One region of the Aquamicrobium lusatiense genome, then DNA from elsewhere that is predicted to be linked to it. Evidence: predicted binding sites of a transcription regulator. Region 1 holds the regulator's gene; each other region holds the start of a gene.
The links. The regulator PhoB, encoded in region 1, activates phosphate uptake and scavenging genes when phosphate is short. The targets are predictions, from matches to a motif close to TGTCATNNANCTGTCAT.
Positions count from the first base shown of each region.

Region 1 (4,495 bases):
GTGCCCTCCATCGTGTTCGGTCTGCTGGGCCTTGCGGTGTTCGTGAACTTCATGGGATTGCCGCGATCGGCCTCGCTGGTCGGCGGTCTCGTGCTGACGCTGATGACGCTGCCGACGATCATCATCGCCACCCGCGCGGCCCTCAAGGCGGTGCCGCCTTCGATCCGCTCCGGCGCGCTGGGTGTCGGCGCCTCGAAGATGCAGACCGTGTTCCACCACGTCCTGCCGCTTGCAGCCCCCGGTATCCTCACCGGAACCATCATAGGTCTGGCGCAGGCGCTGGGCGAGACCGCTCCGCTGCTGCTCATCGGCATGGTGGCCTTCGTGGCCGACTATCCCGCCACGCCGATGGACCCTGCCACCGCGCTGCCCGTGCAGATCTACATGTGGGCGAACGAAGCCGAACGTGCCTTCGTGGAACGCACTTCCGGCGCCATCATCATCCTCCTGCTTTTCCTTGCCGCGATGAACCTGGCCGCGATCCTGCTGCGCCGGCGCTTCGAACGGCGCTGGTAATTAAGGAACAAAGATCGTGAACATTATGAGCGAAGCAACTCTGGAAAATGCCGTGAACGCCAAGGTGGCCGCCGTCAACGAACCCATCAAGATGCGGGGCGAGAAGGTCGGCGTCTTCTATGGTGACAAGCAGGCCCTGTTCGATGTGGATCTTCTGGTCCGCCAGAATCAGGTGACGGCGCTGATCGGTCCCTCGGGCTGCGGCAAGTCCACCTTCCTGCGCTGCCTGAACCGCATGAACGACACCATCGACAATGCGCGGGTCGTGGGCAAGATCACGCTCGACGGCGAGGACATCTACGACCGCGACATCGACGTGGTGGAACTGCGGTCGCGCGTGGGCATGGTGTTCCAGAAACCGAACCCGTTCCCGAAATCGATCTATGAGAACGTTGCCTATGGCCCGCGCATTCACGGCCTTGCCCGCAGCAAGGCCGACATGGATGCGATCGTGGAATCGAGCCTGAAGCGCGCCGGCCTCTTCAACGAGGTCAAGGACCGCCTGCATGATGCCGGCACCGGTCTTTCCGGCGGTCAGCAGCAGCGCCTGTGCATTGCGCGCGCCATCGCCGTGTCGCCTGAAGTGATCCTGATGGACGAGCCCTGCTCGGCGCTCGATCCGATCGCCACCGCACGCGTCGAGGAACTGATCGACGAGCTGCGCGAGAACTACACCATCGTCATCGTCACCCACTCCATGCAGCAGGCGGCGCGCGTCTCGCAGCGCACGGCCATGTTCCATCTCGGCAATCTCGTTGAGGAAGGCCCGACCGAGAAGATGTTCACCAACCCCGACGACAAGCGCACGCAGGACTACATCACCGGCCGGTTCGGCTGAGTGTTACTGCGGCCATTCCAACAGACGAGGAACGTATAATGGGTGCTCATACGGTGACCGCCTTCGACGACGATCTTGGCGAGATCGAAGGGCTGGTGCGTGACATGGTCAGCCTTGCCGGGTCTATGGTCGATGAGGCGACGCAGAGCCTGATCGTACCGGACACTGCGCTGGCCCAGCGCGTCATCTCCGAGGATGCGGTGATGGACGAGTTGCAGCGTCGTCTGGACGACCGCGCCATCACACTGATCGGCAAGCGCCAGCCGATGGCGCAGGACCTGCGTGCCATCGTGGGCGCGATCCGCATGGCCGGCGATCTCGAACGCATCGGCGATCTGGCCAAGAACATCGCCAAGCGCGTCGATGCGGTCGGTCAGTCGAGCGTGCCGCGCGCTTTCGCCCGCTCCATCGAAGACATGTCCGAACTGGTTCTTGAGCAGGTTCAGGGCGTCATCGACGAATATGGCGCGCGCAACCCGGAAGGGCTGGTGCGGCTGCGCGACGAAGACGAGCTGGTCGACGTCAAATACACCTCTGTGTTCCGCGAACTGCTGACCTACATGATGGAGGACGCGCGCAACATCACGGCCTGCACGCATCTGCTTTTCTGTGCGAAGAACCTGGAGCGCATTGGCGACCACGTGACCAATATTGCCGAAAATGCCTATTATGTGCTGACCGGCGAGCAGTTGCCGGCTCATCGTCCCAAGCAGGACGAGACTGGCATACCGGCACCTGCGGTTTGAAGCAGGATCGAGGAGACGAAGCATGATTGCACCCCGCATCATGGTGGTTGAGGACGAAGAGCCGTTGGGCGTGCTTCTGCGCTACAACCTCGAAGCCGAAGGCTATCAGGTCGAGATCGTCACGCGCGGTGACGAGGCCGAGTTGCGGCTGCAGGAAAACGTGCCGGACCTTCTGGTGCTCGACTGGATGGTTCCGGCGATCTCCGGCATCGAACTGTGCCGGCGCCTGCGCATGCGCGAGCAGACCGAACGGCTGCCCATCATCATGCTGACGGCGCGCGGGGAGGAAAGCGACCGGGTGCGCGGCCTTTCCACCGGCGCCGACGACTATCTGGTCAAGCCCTTCTCCATGCCCGAGCTGGTGGCGCGCGTGAAGGCGCTTCTGCGCCGCGCCAAGCCGGAAGTGCTGTCCTCTGTGCTCAAGGTGGGCGACATCGTGCTCGACCGCGAACAGCACCGCGTCTATCGCAAGAAGAGCGAGATCCGGCTGGGGCCGACCGAGTTCCGCCTGCTCGAATTCATGATGCAGCATCCCGGCCGCGTCTTCTCGCGCGGACAGTTGCTGGACAATGTCTGGGGCGAGACGATCTACATCGACGAGCGTACTGTCGACGTGCATGTCGGGCGGCTGCGCAAGGCCGTCAACACCGGCCGCATGCCCGACGTGATCCGCACCGTTCGCGGTTCAGGCTACGCGATCAGGGAAGAGTGACGGGCAGGGAAGAGTGACGCGCGGCCGGGCCGTCCTGCAGGGACCGCCCGCCGGCAAAAATCCGGTCATCGACATAAGTCAGCGCGCGCATGGCGCAGCCTTCGCGCAGCAGGGCGATCTGGTCCGGCTCGATGCTGAAGCTGATCGAGCCGGAATGCTGGCCGCCGGCAGTGCGTGCGATGGCATCGCGCAGGGACGGTTCGATCAGGTCGAAGGCGGCTGCATTGAGGCCGACCAATGCCACCGGGGCAGGGTCGATGAGCGCAAACAGGCTGCCAAGGCCGAAGCCGAGCGCTTCGCCTGCGATGCGGAACGCCTCGCGCTCGCGTCCTTCATGGTCCCGGGCCGCTTCCGCCAGCGCCCGCATCTCCGCTTCCCCGATATCGCCCCGGGGCTCCTCGTTCTGGTCATGGCCGGCGGCGCTGCGCCAGATGGCGTAGCTTCCTGCATAGGCTTCGATGCAGCCGCGCCGCCCGCAACGGCACAGCGCCCCGTCCGGCCTATGGACCATGTGTCCGAATTCGACGCCCGAGGAATGGGTGCCGGTGAACATCTCGCCCTTGAGCACCAGCCCCATGCCGATGCCGTGCGAGAGCAATATGGCGATGAAATCGTCGCGATAGCGGGCCGGATCGCGCCAGCGCAGCGCCTCGGCCATCATGTTGCAGTCGTTCTCCACCGTTACGGGAACAGAGAATTCCGCTTCCAGAATGTCGGCGAAGGGGATGTCCGTGTGCGGGGTGATCGGAGACCACAGCATGGAACGCGCTTCCGCGTCAGTAATGCCCTGAACGGCAAAGACGATACGCAATGGCGGGCCAGCCTTTGCTGCGGGGTGAGCAAGGCATCGTTGAAGCACTGCCACGCATTCGCCGATCAGTGCCTCGCGGGAGAGGGCGCGCGTGTCGAGCCGCAACTGCTCTTCGTCCAGAACAGCTCCCGAATAATCGAGCCGGACGGCGGAGAGGCTGTTGAGGGACAGCATCAGCGTTACCACGCTGGCTGCTGCGGGGTCGAGTTCGAGCCCGATCTGGGGCCTTCCGCGTCTGAGGGCAGGGGCATCATCCTGTCGGGCCTCGGCCAGAATGCCCTCGGCGATCAGGTCGGCGGAAATAGCGGAGATGGTGGAATGGCTGAGACCCGTGATAGTCGTGATTTCGGTGCGGGAAACCTGTCCGCCACGCCGCGCGGCCGCAATGACCATGGCGCGGTTGCGCCGGCGCAGATCGTCGTGCCGCATTCCAACAGTCATTACCTGTACTCTTCCTCCCTGCGTGCCGACGCTGCATAGCAGGCAGTGAACTTTGTCAGAAGCGGCGAAGGCTGTCATTATTTAATTCGGGTTTCGAAATAATTCACGGTTGGTCAGAAAATCCGTTGACACGGTCAGGTCGTTGCGCCACATTTTTTCGAGGCTCGAAAAAAAGTTCTCGCCCGGCTTGTTCACCGGCATGGCTTGTTTGCGGGTCACAACGTCGCGCCCATGGGCGCAGGGAGGAAATCATGAGGAATTTTACGGCTGCCATTCTGGCAGGTGTCGCCTTGTCTCTGACGCTTCCCCTCGCCGCACAGGCGAAGGACAAGGTCATCGGCGTGTCCTGGTCGAATTTCCAGGAAGAGCGCTGGAAGACCGACGAAGCGGCGATGAAGGCCGCGATCGAGGCGGCGGGCGACAAGTACATA
Region 1 covers NZ_JACHEU010000001.1:64,288-68,782, reverse strand. The annotation lists gene pstA (phosphate ABC transporter permease PstA) at 1-516, shown strand, start outside; gene pstB (phosphate ABC transporter ATP-binding protein PstB) at 533-1,354, shown strand; gene phoU (phosphate signaling complex protein PhoU) at 1,393-2,100, shown strand; gene phoB (phosphate regulon transcriptional regulator PhoB) at 2,123-2,812, shown strand; gene HNR59_RS00390 (ROK family protein) at 2,799-4,064, opposite strand; gene xylF (D-xylose ABC transporter substrate-binding protein) at 4,316-4,495, shown strand, end outside.

Region 2 (4,495 bases), 2.8 Mb from region 1:
ATGATCGGGGGCGAAACCGCTCATGCCGCCTGCAGGCTCCGCTCGATCAGCTCATAAGCGGCGTTGATCGCAGCTAGCCGTGTGGTGGCGATGGCTATGAACTCCTGCGGCAGCCCCCGGCCGATCAGCCTGTCGGGATGATTCTCCGCCACCAACTTGCGATAGTGCCGCTTCACCTCGGCCAGCGGCTGCCCGCGTTCGATGCCCAGCACGATATACGGATCGGCCGTGCCCAGTTCGACATGGCGCGACAGGATCGTCTGGTAATGATCCTCGGCGATGCTGAAAATCTCGGCCACCCGGCGCAGAAAACCTTCCTCGCGCTCGTGCAGCACCCCGTCAGCGGTCGCGATGTGGAACAGCCCGTCGAGGATGTCCTCCAGCATCATGCAGTTGGGGCCGCCATTGCCGCACAGCCCCGCCATCTGCCGCGCATAGACCTCGAAGCCGGCCGTATCCTGCTTGGCCAGATCATAGAGACGCGCCACATTGCGCGCTTCCTGCGGCGGCACCTCGAAGATCGCCTGAAAGGCCCGCACCTCGTCCTGCGTCACCACGCCGTCCGCCTTGGCCATCTTGGCCGACAGCGCAATCATGGCCACGGAAAAAGCCACCTTGCGCCGCAGCTCGGGATCGCCGGCGAACAGGGTACGGACGGCCTCCACCATGTCGGCCACGCCGTGAGCCGTAGAGGAAGAAAGGCGCTGAATGAAATCGCCGATGCGGTTCCAGATGGACATGGTGGCTGTTTAGAGCCTTTCGCGCGCGCAGGGAAGCATGCTGTTCTCCCTTATGACTGCCATGACCATCCGGGCTTACGAAAAAGGGCCGGCAACGCCGACCCTTTGCAACCTCAACGGTGTGGGAAAAATTATTCGGCCGGCGCGGGCATCACAGGATCAACCTGCGAACCGCTGTCGCTCGGGGCCGGAGTAATGCTCTGCGTGGTGGAACCGTCCGTAGCGGGCGGGGGCGCGGCAGGCGCGGTCGCATCAGGCGCAACAGGCTGCTCGGCGGCCGGCGGCGTGGTGCTCTGGGTGGTGGTCGCATCGGAACCGCTGTCACTGCAGGCGGCAACGCCGAAAAGGGCCACGGCGGAAATCGATGCAAGAACGAGCTTCTTCATGTTTCAGTCTCCTTACAAACACCCCCGCCTTCCCTGGCGGTTGCGAATGTAATGCCGAAAGGCGCTATCTGTTTCATAACGTTGCGTTTCGTTCTGTAACAGCGCTCCCGCTCTCCGCGTACTCTTCATCCATCGTCACGCGCCTGTCATTGCCCTGCGATACCCGCTGTGCCCACAACCACAGGGGAATCGCTTTTCATGACCGACGTTTCAGGCGAACTGGTTTTCCGGCGCGGCAAGGAAGTTGGCAAAGCCGTTTGCCGCAATGGCGCCCTCTCCCGCGACGGCCTGTCGGAGCGCCTGTTCGCCCTGCTGTTTTCCGGTCTGGTCTACCCCCAGATCTGGGAGGATCCAGAAACGGACATGGAGGCGATGCAGCTCGGTGAAGGCCATCGGGTCGTCACCATAGCCTCCGGCGGCTGCAACATCCTCGCCTATCTCACCCGCTCTCCGGCCAGCGTCGAGGCGGTGGACCTCAATGCGGCCCATGTCGCGCTGAACCGCATGAAATTCGCCGCAGTCCGCCACCTTCCCTCCCATGGAGATCTGTTCCGCTTCTTCGGCGAGCCGGGCAATGATCACAATGCCCTTGCCTATGACGCCTTCATCGCCCCGCATCTCGATCCGGCCAGCCGCCAGTACTGGGAAAAGCGCAACTGGCGCGGCAGGCGGCGCATCGAGCTGTTCAACGGCAATTTCTACAATGCCGGCCTGCTCGGCTTCTTCCTGTCGGCCGGCCATCGCATCGCCAGATGGCAAGGTGTCGATCCAGCCGAAATCATGCAGGCCAGAACGCCTGAAGAGCAGCGCCGCTTCTTCGGGGAACGGCTGGCGCCCCTCTTCGACCGGCCGCTGCTGAAATGGATCACCTCGCGCAAATCCTCATTGTTCGCGCTCGGCATCCCGCCCGCCCAGTACGACGCGCTGCTCGCCTGCGGCGACGGCTCGATGGCCGGGGTGCTGCGCGCCCGGCTTGAAAAGCTCGCCTGCGACTTTCCGCTGAAGGACAATTACTTCGCCTGGCAGGCCTTCGCCCGCCGCTATCCCGCCGCAGGCGAAGGCGCGCTGCCCGATTATCTGGTGGCCGCCCGCCACGAGGTCGTGAAACGCAACATCGACCGTGCCAGCATCAACCATGTCAACATGACCGACTATCTGGGCGCAAAGCCGGATGGCTCGGTCGACCGCTTCGTGCTGCTCGACGCGCAGGACTGGATGACCGATGCGCAGCTCAACGCGCTGTGGGCGCAGATTACCCGCACGGCGGCACCGGGCGCGCGCGTGATCTTCCGCACGGCCGCAGAACCCAGCGTCCTGCCCGGACGGGTGGATGCGGAACTGCTCGGCCAGTGGTCCTATGAAGAAGAAACCTCCCGCGCCTTCTGCAGGACCGACCGTTCGGCCATCTATGGCGGCTTCCACCTCTATGTGAAGGACGGGCAGTGAGCACGGGCAGCCATGCCGCGCTCATGGACGGCATCTACCGCCGTCAGCGGCACATCTATGACCTGACCCGCAAATACTACCTGCTCGGCCGCGACCGGCTGATCGAGGGGCTGGACGCGGCACCCGGCGACACCGTTCTGGAACTTGGATGCGGTACGGGACGCAACCTTGCGGTCGCGGCCACACGCTATCCGCAGGCGCGCTTCTTCGGCCTCGACATCTCCGCCGAGATGCTGTCGACCGCCAGCGCAGCCCTTGCGCAGAAGGGGCTGGCAAGCCGTGTCACGCTGGCCGTTGGCGATGCCACCGACTTCGATCCCGAAAGCCTTGTCGGCTCCGGCCGTTTCGACCGCATCCTCCTTTCCTATTCCCTCTCCATGATCCCCGGCTGGCAGCAAGCCATCTCGGCCGCGCTCTCGGCGCTGGCGCCGGGCGGCTCCCTGCACATCGTGGATTTCGGGCGTCAGGAGCGCCTGCCCCGCTGGTTTCGCGCCGCCTTGCGCAACTGGCTGGCCCGGTTCCACGTCACGCCGCGTGATTCTCTGCGCGAAGTTCTGGAATCGGAATCTGCGAAGCTGGGCGCAAGCCTCTGCTTTGAAAGCCTTTATCGCGGATATGCCGTGCGCGTGGTGGTCACTGCACGCCACCCGCCGTCGTAAGCGCGGCAACGAGCAGTTCGGAGCCATACCCGGCTGCCCTCGGCGTCAGCCCCATGCGCACCACCACCATGCGGCGCGACGGGATGACGGCAATTGTCTGTCCGTCATGCCCCTTCAGCCAGAATGTGTCGGCGGGAACACCCATCCGCGAGCCATTGCCGCCCGGTGCCTCCAGCCACATTTGCCCCCTGCCATAGACGCCGTTGGACGCGGGCGCGGGCTCTCGCATCCACGACACGAAGCCGGCGGGCAGGATCCGCTCGCCGTTCCACACGCCGTCGTCGAGCAGGAACTGGCCGAAACGCGCCCAGTCACGCGCCGTGGCATAGATGTAGGACGAGCCGACGAAGGTGCCCCTTGCATCCGCCTCGATCACCGCGCTCGACATGCCGAGCGGCCCGAACAGGGCGCGGCGCGGCCATTGCAGCGCCTGCTGCGGATCGTCCAGCGCCTGCTGCCACAGCCGCGACAACATCACCGATGTGCCGCTCGAATAGGAGAACACCTCTCCCACCGGCCCGCCCAGCTCCTTCGTGGCGGCGAAGCCTGCCATGTCTGGCTCCAGATAGAGCATGCGGGTCACGTCGGCGACCGCGCCATAGTCCTCGTTGAAGACGAGCCCGCTCGACATGGCCATCAGATCGGCGATCGTGATGTCCGCCCGCCCGTCGCCGTCCCATCCGGGAAACAGACGGCTGGCGTCCACGCTCATGCGGCCCTCCCTTATCAGGGTGCCGATGATGGCGGCGTTCACCGTCTTGGACATCGACCAGCTAAGCAGCGGCGTCTTTTCGGAAAAACCCGCGCCGTAGCGCTCAGCCACGATCTTCCCGTCCTGCACCACGACGATGGCGCGTAGTCCCGGCCCCGCCAGATCGTCGTCGCCCACAATGGCAGCGATTTCGGGCAAAACCGGCCCGGCCCGCTCCCCCGCAGGCCACGACGCTTCCGACGGCGACGACGCAACCGGCTCCTGCGTCAATTGCACGGCGCGCGCCTGCTCCAGATCGCCATCCGGCACGCTCGCACAGCCCAGTCCCTCGCGCGCGATGGCGGTGCTTTGCCCCAGAACGCCGAGCAGACCGGCCTTCACCGTCTTTGCATCGCGATCTACGGACACCCGCATCAGCTTCAGCAGCGGATGGCCGGGCGCCTGTACGTCCACTTCCAGCACCTCGTCAGGATCGCGCCCGGCGATGAACACATTCGAGCAGACGATCTTGGCGGCATAGCCGGAGCCCACCCGGATCAGTTCGGGCGGCGC
Region 2 covers NZ_JACHEU010000001.1:2,888,927-2,893,421, forward strand. The annotation lists gene HNR59_RS13835 (peptidoglycan recognition protein family protein) at 1-24, opposite strand, end outside; gene HNR59_RS13840 (J domain-containing protein) at 21-740, opposite strand; gene HNR59_RS13845 (hypothetical protein) at 872-1,126, opposite strand; gene HNR59_RS13850 (BtaA family protein) at 1,325-2,572, shown strand; gene HNR59_RS13855 (class I SAM-dependent methyltransferase) at 2,596-3,231, shown strand; gene HNR59_RS13860 (serine hydrolase domain-containing protein) at 3,206-4,495, opposite strand, start outside.
Region 2: a site for PhoB is predicted at 1,260-1,276, ahead of HNR59_RS13850 (BtaA family protein). Genes of this name have one in related genera too.

Region 3 (4,495 bases), 320 kb from region 1:
GAGCGCACCGGGCTTTCCGGCAAGGGGCGGCGGCTGCCGCGCGAACTGTCGGGCGGCGAGCGCCAGAGGGTGGCGCTGGCGCGGGTTCTGGTGCGCGAGCGGCCGGTGCTGCTGCTCGACGAGCCCTTCGCTTCGCTGGGACCGGCCCTGCGGGAGGACATGCTGGATCTGGTGGCCGGTTTGCAGGCCGAGCGCAACATGACGGTTCTGTTCGTGACCCATCAGCCCGAGGATGCACGGCGCATTTCTCACGACATGACCTTCATCGAAGCCGGCAAACCCGTGGCGAGCGGCCCGATCGGCGACTTCTTCGGCGAGGCTGGACCGGAGGCGTTTCGGCGCTATATCGGGTTTTCCTGAGGGGTGGCGCGCAGGTTTGCCCGCATGCGGACATAATTTGCCATCAATGCGACATTAGGGAATATGGCAGGACTGGCCGAATCGTGGCCGTTTGGTGCCTGGTCAGGTCCGGTATGGTCAGATCCGGGCGGGTGCGGCCGGCGCCACAGCCGTGGAAAGGAAGTTCAACTGTCGTCCGTCGTCAAGCCCGAACGCAAGCAGTTCCCGGCCCGAGCTTTCCTGCTCGCGGGCGTCGCTCTGGCGCTGGCTTCATGTCAGGCCATCGTGCCTCCGGACATGCAGGAATCGGCGTTCCGGCCATCCGCGAAGCCCGTGACGGTGGACAACGTCACCGCCAACAATAAGCTGGCGGAACTGGCGCGCGCGCAGCATCCCAGAATTCTGGCGACCTATGGCGGCGAATATTCCGATCCCAAGCTGGAGCGCATGGTGGCCAAGGTCATCGGCAGCCTGACCACGGTTTCGGCGAATCCGACCCAGAACTACCGCATCACCATTCTCAATTCGCCCAACGTCAACGCCTTCGCGCTGCCGGGCGGCTATCTCTACATCACGCGCGGGCTTTTGGCGCTCGCCAATGATTCATCGGAGCTGGCGGCTGTGGTGGCGCATGAGATGGGCCACGTCACCGCCAATCACGGGCTCCAGAGGCAGCGGCTGGAAGCGGAAGAGGGACTGGCCACCAAGGTCGTCTCCGACGTTCTGGGCGACAGCCCGACCGCCAAGGCAGCCCTCATCCGCGGCAAGCTGAGGCTCGCCCAGTTCTCGCGCAATCAGGAACTGGAAGCCGACGTCATCGGCATCCGGTCGGTGGGTGAGGCGGGCTATGATCCTTATGCGGCGAGCCGCTTCCTGCAATCCATGTCGGCCTACACCGATTTCCGCTCGGTCAGCGGAGCGACCGACGCCAGTCTCGATTTTCTCGCGACACATCCGAATACACCGCAGCGCATCGAACTGGCGCTGCGCCACGCGCGCCAGTTCGGCCAGCCGGGCACCGGTACGCGCGATCGCGACAGCTATCTGGCCGGCATAGACGGTCTGCTCTATGGCGACACGCCCGATGAAGGCTATGTGCGCGGCAACAATTTCCTGCATCCGAAGCTCGGCATCTCCTTCTCCGTGCCGGATGGCTTCATGATCGACAATTCGGCCGCCGCCGTGACCGCTACGGGTCCGGGCGACATGGCGGTGCGCTTCGATGGCGTGTCGCTCGATCCGAACCGCTCGCTGTCAGACTATATCCGCAGCGGCTGGGTGGCGGGCCTCGAAACGGACAGTGTGCGTGAAACGACCATCAACGGCAGCCCGGCGGCAACCGCGCGGGCGCGGGCCGAAGGCTGGCAGTTCGACGTCACCGTGATCCGGGCCGGCAGTCAGGTCTACCGGCTTTTGACCGCGGCACCCGCAGCCAGCACGTCGCTCGACAGCGTGGCAAGGGCGGTCGGCGGCTCCTTCCGGGTTCTTACGCAGGCGGAGAAGGATGCCCTCAAGCCGCTTCGCATCCGGGTCGTGACCGTCAGGCCCGGCCAGACCATGGGCATGCTGGCGGCGCAGATGGTAGGCGTCGATCGCAAGCTCGACCTGTTTCGGGTGCTGAATGCGCTGGCGCCGGGAGCGACGCTTTCAGCCGGAGACAAGGTCAAGATCGTCACCGACAGGTAGGTGCCGCCACGGCGTTCTTCCGTGTCGTCGCGTCGGCTATGCCGTCTGCCTCAGGCGATGATGTCGGGAATGATGCGATCTTCCAGCGTGCGCAGCCTGTCTTTCAGCGCCAGCTTCTTCTTCTTCATGCGCTGGATCTGCAACGGATCACAGCCCGTGGCGATCATGGCGTTTATCGCGGCGTCGAAATCGGCATGGTCCTGCTTCAAACGCGCAAATTCGAGTCGAATCTCGGCCTGTTCCTGCTCGGACATTACCTACCATATATAAAATTCGACGCCCGCCGCATGCTGCAACGGGTATCCGATTAGGAGGGGGAGAGGCTCGAAAAAACCGCTCGCTGGCAAATCACTACCACATTTTGGCCAAGGGTGGAATGCAACCCTTATGCGTTCGACAACCGCCGCCGTTGATGGCACAGTGTCATGCAGCCGTCACAAATGTGGACTGGCAACATCGGTGGCGGCCGCAATCGAGGAAACCATGAAAGGGAGAACCAATCATGTCTCTTGCATCCCATCTTGACGAACTCAGCAGGAAGCACAGCGATATCGAGCGGCAGATCAACGCGGCGATGCTGCATCCATCCATCGATGCTCTCGAAATCGCCAACCTGAAGCGACGCAAGCTGGCCCTCAAGGACGAGATTGAGAAACTCAAGTCCCAACCAACCTCTCACTGAATTTCCGCCGGCCTGACAGCCGGAAACAAGGCAGACCCGGTCAGCGGCGTCAGGCCGCTGGCTGGTCAGCCGTTTTGCCGGATCGACAATCAGCCGCATCCTGACGATGTCTGTGGGCGCCCGCGCTTGATGTGATTTTCCATCACATGGCAGCCGTGTGCATTGGCGGCATTGACAAGATCGGTTGCGTCCTCCACCTCATGGCAGAGTTTCGCGTGCCTGGTCTGCGCGTGCCGGTGCCTGTTCTGCCGGTCGCGCTATCCCGGACCGGTATGCAGAATGTGTTGCAGCAGGGTTTGCGACGCGTCCCGCGGGATGCGGACAAGTCCATGGAATAATGTCAGAGGCAGCCGGTATGACCGGGTATTTTTCCTCTCCGTTCCCGCGCCGCGCCTCGGTCGGCGTCGATGTCGGCGGCGTCATGGTCGGCGGCGATGCGCCTGTCGTGGTGCAGTCGATGACCAATACCGACACGGCCGACATCGACGGCACGGTCGCGCAGGTGGCCGCCCTGCATCGGGCCGGTTCCGAACTGGTGCGCATCACGGTGGACCGCGACGAGAGCGCTGCGGCCGTGCCGAAGATCCGCGACAGGCTGGCGCGGCTCGGCATCAACGTGCCGCTGGTCGGCGATTTCCACTACATCGGCCACAAGCTTCTGGCCGACCATCCGGCCTGCGCCGAAGCGCTGGCCAAGTACCGCATCAATCCCGGCAATGTCGGCTTCAAGGACAAGAAGGACAAACAGTTCGCCGATATCGTGGAAATGGCGATCCGCTACGACAAGCCGGTGCGCATCGGCGTCAACTGGGGCTCGCTCGATCAGGAACTGCTGACGCGGCTGATGGACGAGAACCAGGCCAACGGCTTTCCGATGACCGCGCAGCAGGTGACGCGCGAGGCGATCGTGCAGTCGGCCATCCTGTCGGCGCATATGGCGGAAGAGATCGGTCTTGGCCGCAACCGCATCATCCTTTCGGCCAAGGTCAGCGGCGTGCAGGACCTGATCGCCGTCTATGCCGAGCTGGCACGGCGCTGCGACCATGCGCTGCATCTTGGCCTCACCGAAGCCGGCATGGGATCGAAAGGCATTGTCGCCTCCTCGGCCTCGATGGGCATCCTGCTCCAGCAGGGCATCGGCGACACCATTCGCATCTCGCTGACGCCTGAGCCCGGCGGCGACCGCACGCGCGAGGTGCAGGTGTCGCAGGAACTGCTCCAGACCATGGGCTTTCGCCAGTTCGTGCCGATCGTCGCCGCCTGTCCGGGCTGCGGACGCACGACCTCGACCGTGTTTCAGGAACTGGCGCAGAACATCCAGGCGGACATTCGCCGCAACATGCCCGTGTGGCGCACGAAATATCCGGGCGTGGAACAGCTCAAGGTGGCCGTCATGGGCTGCATCGTCAACGGACCGGGCGAATCCAAGCATGCCGATATCGGCATATCTCTGCCCGGCACCGGCGAGACGCCCTCCGCACCCGTGTTCATCGACGGCCAGAAGGCGGCGACGCTGCGCGGACCCAACATCGCCGCCGATTTCGAGAAAATGGTTTCCGAATACATCGAAAACCGTTTCGGCATGGGGATCACGGCCAGAGCTGCCGAGTGAAGCCATGCGTCTGGCCGCGCCGCTGATCGCTGTCCTGATCGGCGCCTGTGCCGCCAATGCCGCCTGTGCAGATCCGCCGAAGCCGGCGCGGGAGCGGCTGATCGATCGGGTATGTGACCTCATCGAGTTTCATTCGGATCGTGCCGGGCTGCCGCGTGATTTCTTCGCGCGGCTGA
Region 3 covers NZ_JACHEU010000001.1:382,546-387,040, reverse strand. The annotation lists gene thiQ (thiamine ABC transporter ATP-binding protein) at 1-360, shown strand, start outside; gene HNR59_RS01995 (M48 family metalloprotease) at 424-2,025, shown strand; gene HNR59_RS01990 (YdcH family protein) at 2,076-2,279, opposite strand; gene HNR59_RS01985 (YdcH family protein) at 2,528-2,707, shown strand; gene ispG (flavodoxin-dependent (E)-4-hydroxy-3-methylbut-2-enyl-diphosphate synthase) at 3,063-4,319, shown strand; gene HNR59_RS01975 (lytic transglycosylase domain-containing protein) at 4,324-4,495, shown strand, end outside.
Region 3: a site for PhoB is predicted at 2,447-2,463, ahead of HNR59_RS01985 (YdcH family protein). Genes of this name have one in related genera too.

Region 4 (4,495 bases), 770 kb from region 1:
TCCAGCGCGTAGTCGCGGTCGGAAACGCTGTCGAGCGAATTGCGGGTCGGCTCGCGGAAGCCCAGCGCCTTCGCCGTCATGTGGCGGTCAATGGGGAAGCCGGTGCCGGCAAGCGCTGCCGCACCGAGCGGACTCTCGTCCATGCGTTCGATGGCATCGCGCACCCGCGACAGGTCACGCGCGAACATCTCGGCATAGGCGAGACAATGGTGGCCGAAGGTCACCGGCTGCGCGGTCTGAAGATGGGTGAAGCCGGGCATCACGGCGGCCGCATGTTCTTCGGCGCGCGCCACGAATGCCGCGATCAGCCCTTTCAGCGCCTCGGCGACGCGGTGGAACTCGTCCTTCACCCACAGCCGGAAATCGACGGCCACCTGATCGTTGCGCGAGCGGGCGGTGTGCAGCCGGCCGGCGGCCGGGCCGATCAGTTCGGCCAGCCGCGCCTCGATGTTCATGTGGATGTCTTCGAGCCTGGTGGAGAACTCGAATTTTCCGGCCTCGATTTCGCTGCGGATGGTGGCGAGGCCATCGGCAATTTTCTTGCTGTCGTCTGCCGAAATGATGCCGGTTTTGGCCAGCATCTCGCTATGGGCGATCGAACCCCTTATATCCTGCGCGTAGAGCTTGCGATCGTAGCCGACGGAGGCGTTGATCGCTTCCATGATCGCGGCGGGACCCGAGGCAAATCGTCCGCCCCACATCTGGTTGCTGGCCTTCTTGTCGCTCATCTCTATAACCCGTGCCCGGAGCAGTTGAAAAAATGGCAGACGGCAGAAAACTTTTCCCCACCACGCGCCTGATTCTGGCGGCCCTCCTGGCCGGTGCCGCAGCCGGCGCGCTCGCGGTATATGTCAGCGGCGGCCTTGAAGGCAACAATGCAACGGTCGCAACGTCTGCCATCGCCGCGCAGGATCGCGTGTGCGCCGCCAAAACGGAGCGCGCAAAGAAGGTAGCCGCCGCCGCGACAGGTCACGTCGCGGCCATGCTGCCGGCCGATCCGCCGCAATCGCTGGCCGGTCTTGCCTTCAATGACCCGGATGGAAAGCCGGCTACGCTTGCCGGCCACGCTGGCAAGACCGTGCTGGTCAATCTGTGGGCGACATGGTGCGCGCCCTGTCGTGCCGAAATGCCGGCTCTGGACGAGTTGCAGCAGAAAATGGGTGGCGACAGCTTCGAGGTGGTCGCCATCAACGTGGATACCGGCGACGACGCAAAGCCGAAAGCCTTCCTCAATGAAATCAAGGTGTCCGGTCTTGCCTACTACAGCGACCATTCCATGGGCGCTTTCAACGAGCTGAAGGCGAAGGGCCTTGCGCTCGGCCTGCCCGTCACCGTGCTGGTCGATGATGAAGGCTGCCTGCTTGCCCATATGAACGGCCCGGCCGAGTGGTCTACGCCAGATGCCGTCAGATTCATCGAAACCGCTCTGGGTGACGTAAAGTAAAGCCGGAGTTTTCCACGCTCCTTAACCGGCTTTCATCATATCGACACGCCGCTGTTGTCTGTCTGTCATATTCGCCCCATACTTCCGACCGCGGAACTGAACTCCATTTGGTCAATTATGTATCGGGAGATGAAGATGAAGCTTCTGGGTATTGCAGCAGGTCTTGCAACCGCACTCACCCTCTATTCCTCGGCCTCCGCCATCGCTGCCACCCAGATAAGCTGGTGGCACGCCATGACCGGCGCCAATGCCGAAGTGGTCGACAAAATCGCCAAGGACTTCAACGCCAGCCAGAGCGACTATGAAGTCGTGCCGGTCTTCAAGGGCACCTATCCCGAGACGCTGAATGCCGGAATCGCCGCTTTCCGCGCCGGCCAGGCCCCCGACATCATTCAGGTCTTCGACGTCGGCACCGGCGTCATGATGGCCGCCGAGGGCGCCATCCGCCCGGTCGCCGAAGTTCTGGAGGGTGCTGGCCTGAAGTTCGACAAGAGCCAGTATCTGCCGGGCATCGTCGCTTACTACTCGAAGCCCGACGGCACCATGCTGTCCTTCCCCTACAACTCTTCCTCGCCGATCCTGTATTACAACAAGGATGTGTTCGAGAAAGCCGGCCTCGACGTGAACAACCCGCCCAAGACCTGGGGTGAGGTTTTTGAAGCGGCGAAGAAGATCAAGACCAGCGGTGCGGCTGCCTGCGGTTACACCTCGACCTGGCTCACCTGGATCCATCTGGAGAACTTCGCCGCCTGGAACAACATTTCCTACGGCACCAATGAGAACGGCCTTGCCGGCGGCGACGTCGAGCTGAAGATCAACGCTCCGCTCTACGTCAACCACTTCCAGTCCATCGCCGATCTGGCCAAGGACGGCACCTTCAAATATGGCGGCCGCACTTCGGAGGCCAAGCAGCTGTTCCTTGCCGGCGAATGCGGCATTCTCACCGAATCGTCGGGCGGCCTTGGCGACATCGTCAAGTCGGGCATGAACTATGGCATCGGCCAGCTCCCCTATGACGAGGACGGCGCGGGCCCGCAGAACACCACGCCCGGCGGCGCCAGCCTGTGGGTGATGGCCGGCAAGTCGGACGAGCAGTACAAGGGCGTTGCCGCCTTCTTCAACTATCTGTCGCAGACCGATGTGCAGCAGTTCCTGCACGAGCAGTCCGGCTATCTGCCGGTGACGCTGGCCGCCTATGAAGCCACCAAAGGGTCGGACTTCTACGAGAAGAACCCCGGCCGCGAAACGCCGATCCTGCAGATGATGGGCAAGGCGCCGACCGAGAACTCCAAGGGCGTTCGTCTCGCCAACCTGCCGCAGGTGCGCGATATCCAGAACGAGGAGTTCGAGAAGATGCTCGCCGGCCAGCAGACCGCACAGCAGGCGCTCGACGCTGCCGTCACGCGCGGCAATGCGGCCATCAAGGAAGCCAACGCCAACTAGGCGCTGGTGTCCGGATCAGGGAGGGCCGGCGTCGTGCCGGCCCTCCGTCTTTCCATGGGTTCGCGGCTTTCTGCACGACCATGTCGCCATCATGGCGCAACGTTTCCCCCTTGCCGCGCAAGTCCCGAATTGCCTGCCATTGCGACGGAAGGGTCCGCCTGCGTGAACCATCTGCTTGAAACCACCCGGTCTTTCTGCTCCGATGGTCCCGCTTGCGCCGAAAGAAGCCGGAGGAGATGGACATGACGCCGCGCGTCGTATTTCCCAACCGCGTCCTGCCCTATCTGCTGCTGGCGCCCCAGCTCGCCATCACGCTGGTCTTTTTCTATCTCCCTGCCGCACAGGCGCTCTACCAGTCTATGCTGCGGGAGGACCCGTTCGGCCTGCGCTCCCGTTTCGTCTGGTTCGCCAATTTCAAAAAGGTTCTGGCCGATCCCGCCTATCTGAATGCGATGCATGTGACGGTGATCTTCTCCGTCGCCACCGCCGTCGTTGCCATGGGCGTGGCCTTGCTGCTGGCGGTGATGGCCGACAAGGTGGTGCGCAGCCGTGGTCTCTACCGCACCCTTTTGATCTGGCCCTATGCGGTGGCGCCGGCCATTGCCGGCATGCTGTTCCTGTTCATGTTCAACCCCTCGATCGGTACGCTGGCCGTGCTCATGCGCAAGGCCGGGATCTCGTGGGACCCGCTGCTCAATTCGACCGATGCCATGGTGCTGGTGGTGACGGCGGCGGCATGGAAGCAGATCAGCTACAATTTCCTGTTCTTCGTCGCCGGCCTTCAGGCGATCCCGAAAAGCCTGATCGAGGCGGCAGCCATCGACGGCGCGCGGGAGGTCAAGCGGTTCTGGACGATCGTGTTTCCGCTGCTGGCGCCCACGACCTTCTTCCTGCTGGTCATCAACACCACCTACGCCTTCTTCGACACTTTCGGCATCATCCATGCCGTCACCGGCGGCGGGCCCGGCAAGTCGACGGAAACGCTGGTCTACAAGGTTTACAATGACGGCTTCGTCAACCTGATCCTCGGCGAATCGGCCGCCCAGTCGGTGATCCTGATGATCATCGTCATCGCGCTCACCGCCATCCAGTTCCGCTATGTGGAAAGGAAGGTGCACTATGGCTGATACAAAGGCACCGGCCAGCGGCAGCGACAAGCTGATGATCGGCCAGTCGTCTGCCGGCATCTGGCTTGCCCACGCCATCCTGATCCTTGGCGTGGTCATCGTCGCCTTCCCGATCTACTACACCTTCGTCGCGTCCACCCATTCACTGCAGACGATCTTGCGCCCGCCGCTGCCACTGTTGCCGGGACCGGAGTTCTGGAACAATTATTCGCAGGCTCTGTGGGGCGGCACTCGCCAGATCGGCGGCGTCGGTGTCGGCACCCTGCTCGTCAACACCACGGTGATGGCGCTGGGCATCGCCATCGGCAAGATCATCATCTCGATCCTGTCGGCCTATGCGATCGTGTTCTTCCGCTTTCCGTTCCGGATGACCTTCTTCTGGGTCATCTTCATCACCCTGATGCTGCCCGTCGAGGTGCGCATCCTGCCGACCTACAAGGTGATGGTCGATCTGGGGCTCATCGACACCTATGCCGGGCTG
Region 4 covers NZ_JACHEU010000001.1:834,680-839,174, forward strand. The annotation lists gene argH (argininosuccinate lyase) at 1-728, opposite strand, end outside; gene tlpA (thiol:disulfide interchange protein TlpA) at 761-1,444, shown strand; gene ugpB (sn-glycerol-3-phosphate ABC transporter substrate-binding protein UgpB) at 1,580-2,887, shown strand; gene ugpA (sn-glycerol-3-phosphate ABC transporter permease UgpA) at 3,130-4,014, shown strand; gene ugpE (sn-glycerol-3-phosphate ABC transporter permease UgpE) at 4,049-4,495, shown strand, end outside.
Region 4: a site for PhoB is predicted at 1,497-1,513, ahead of ugpB (sn-glycerol-3-phosphate ABC transporter substrate-binding protein UgpB). Genes of this name have one in related genera too.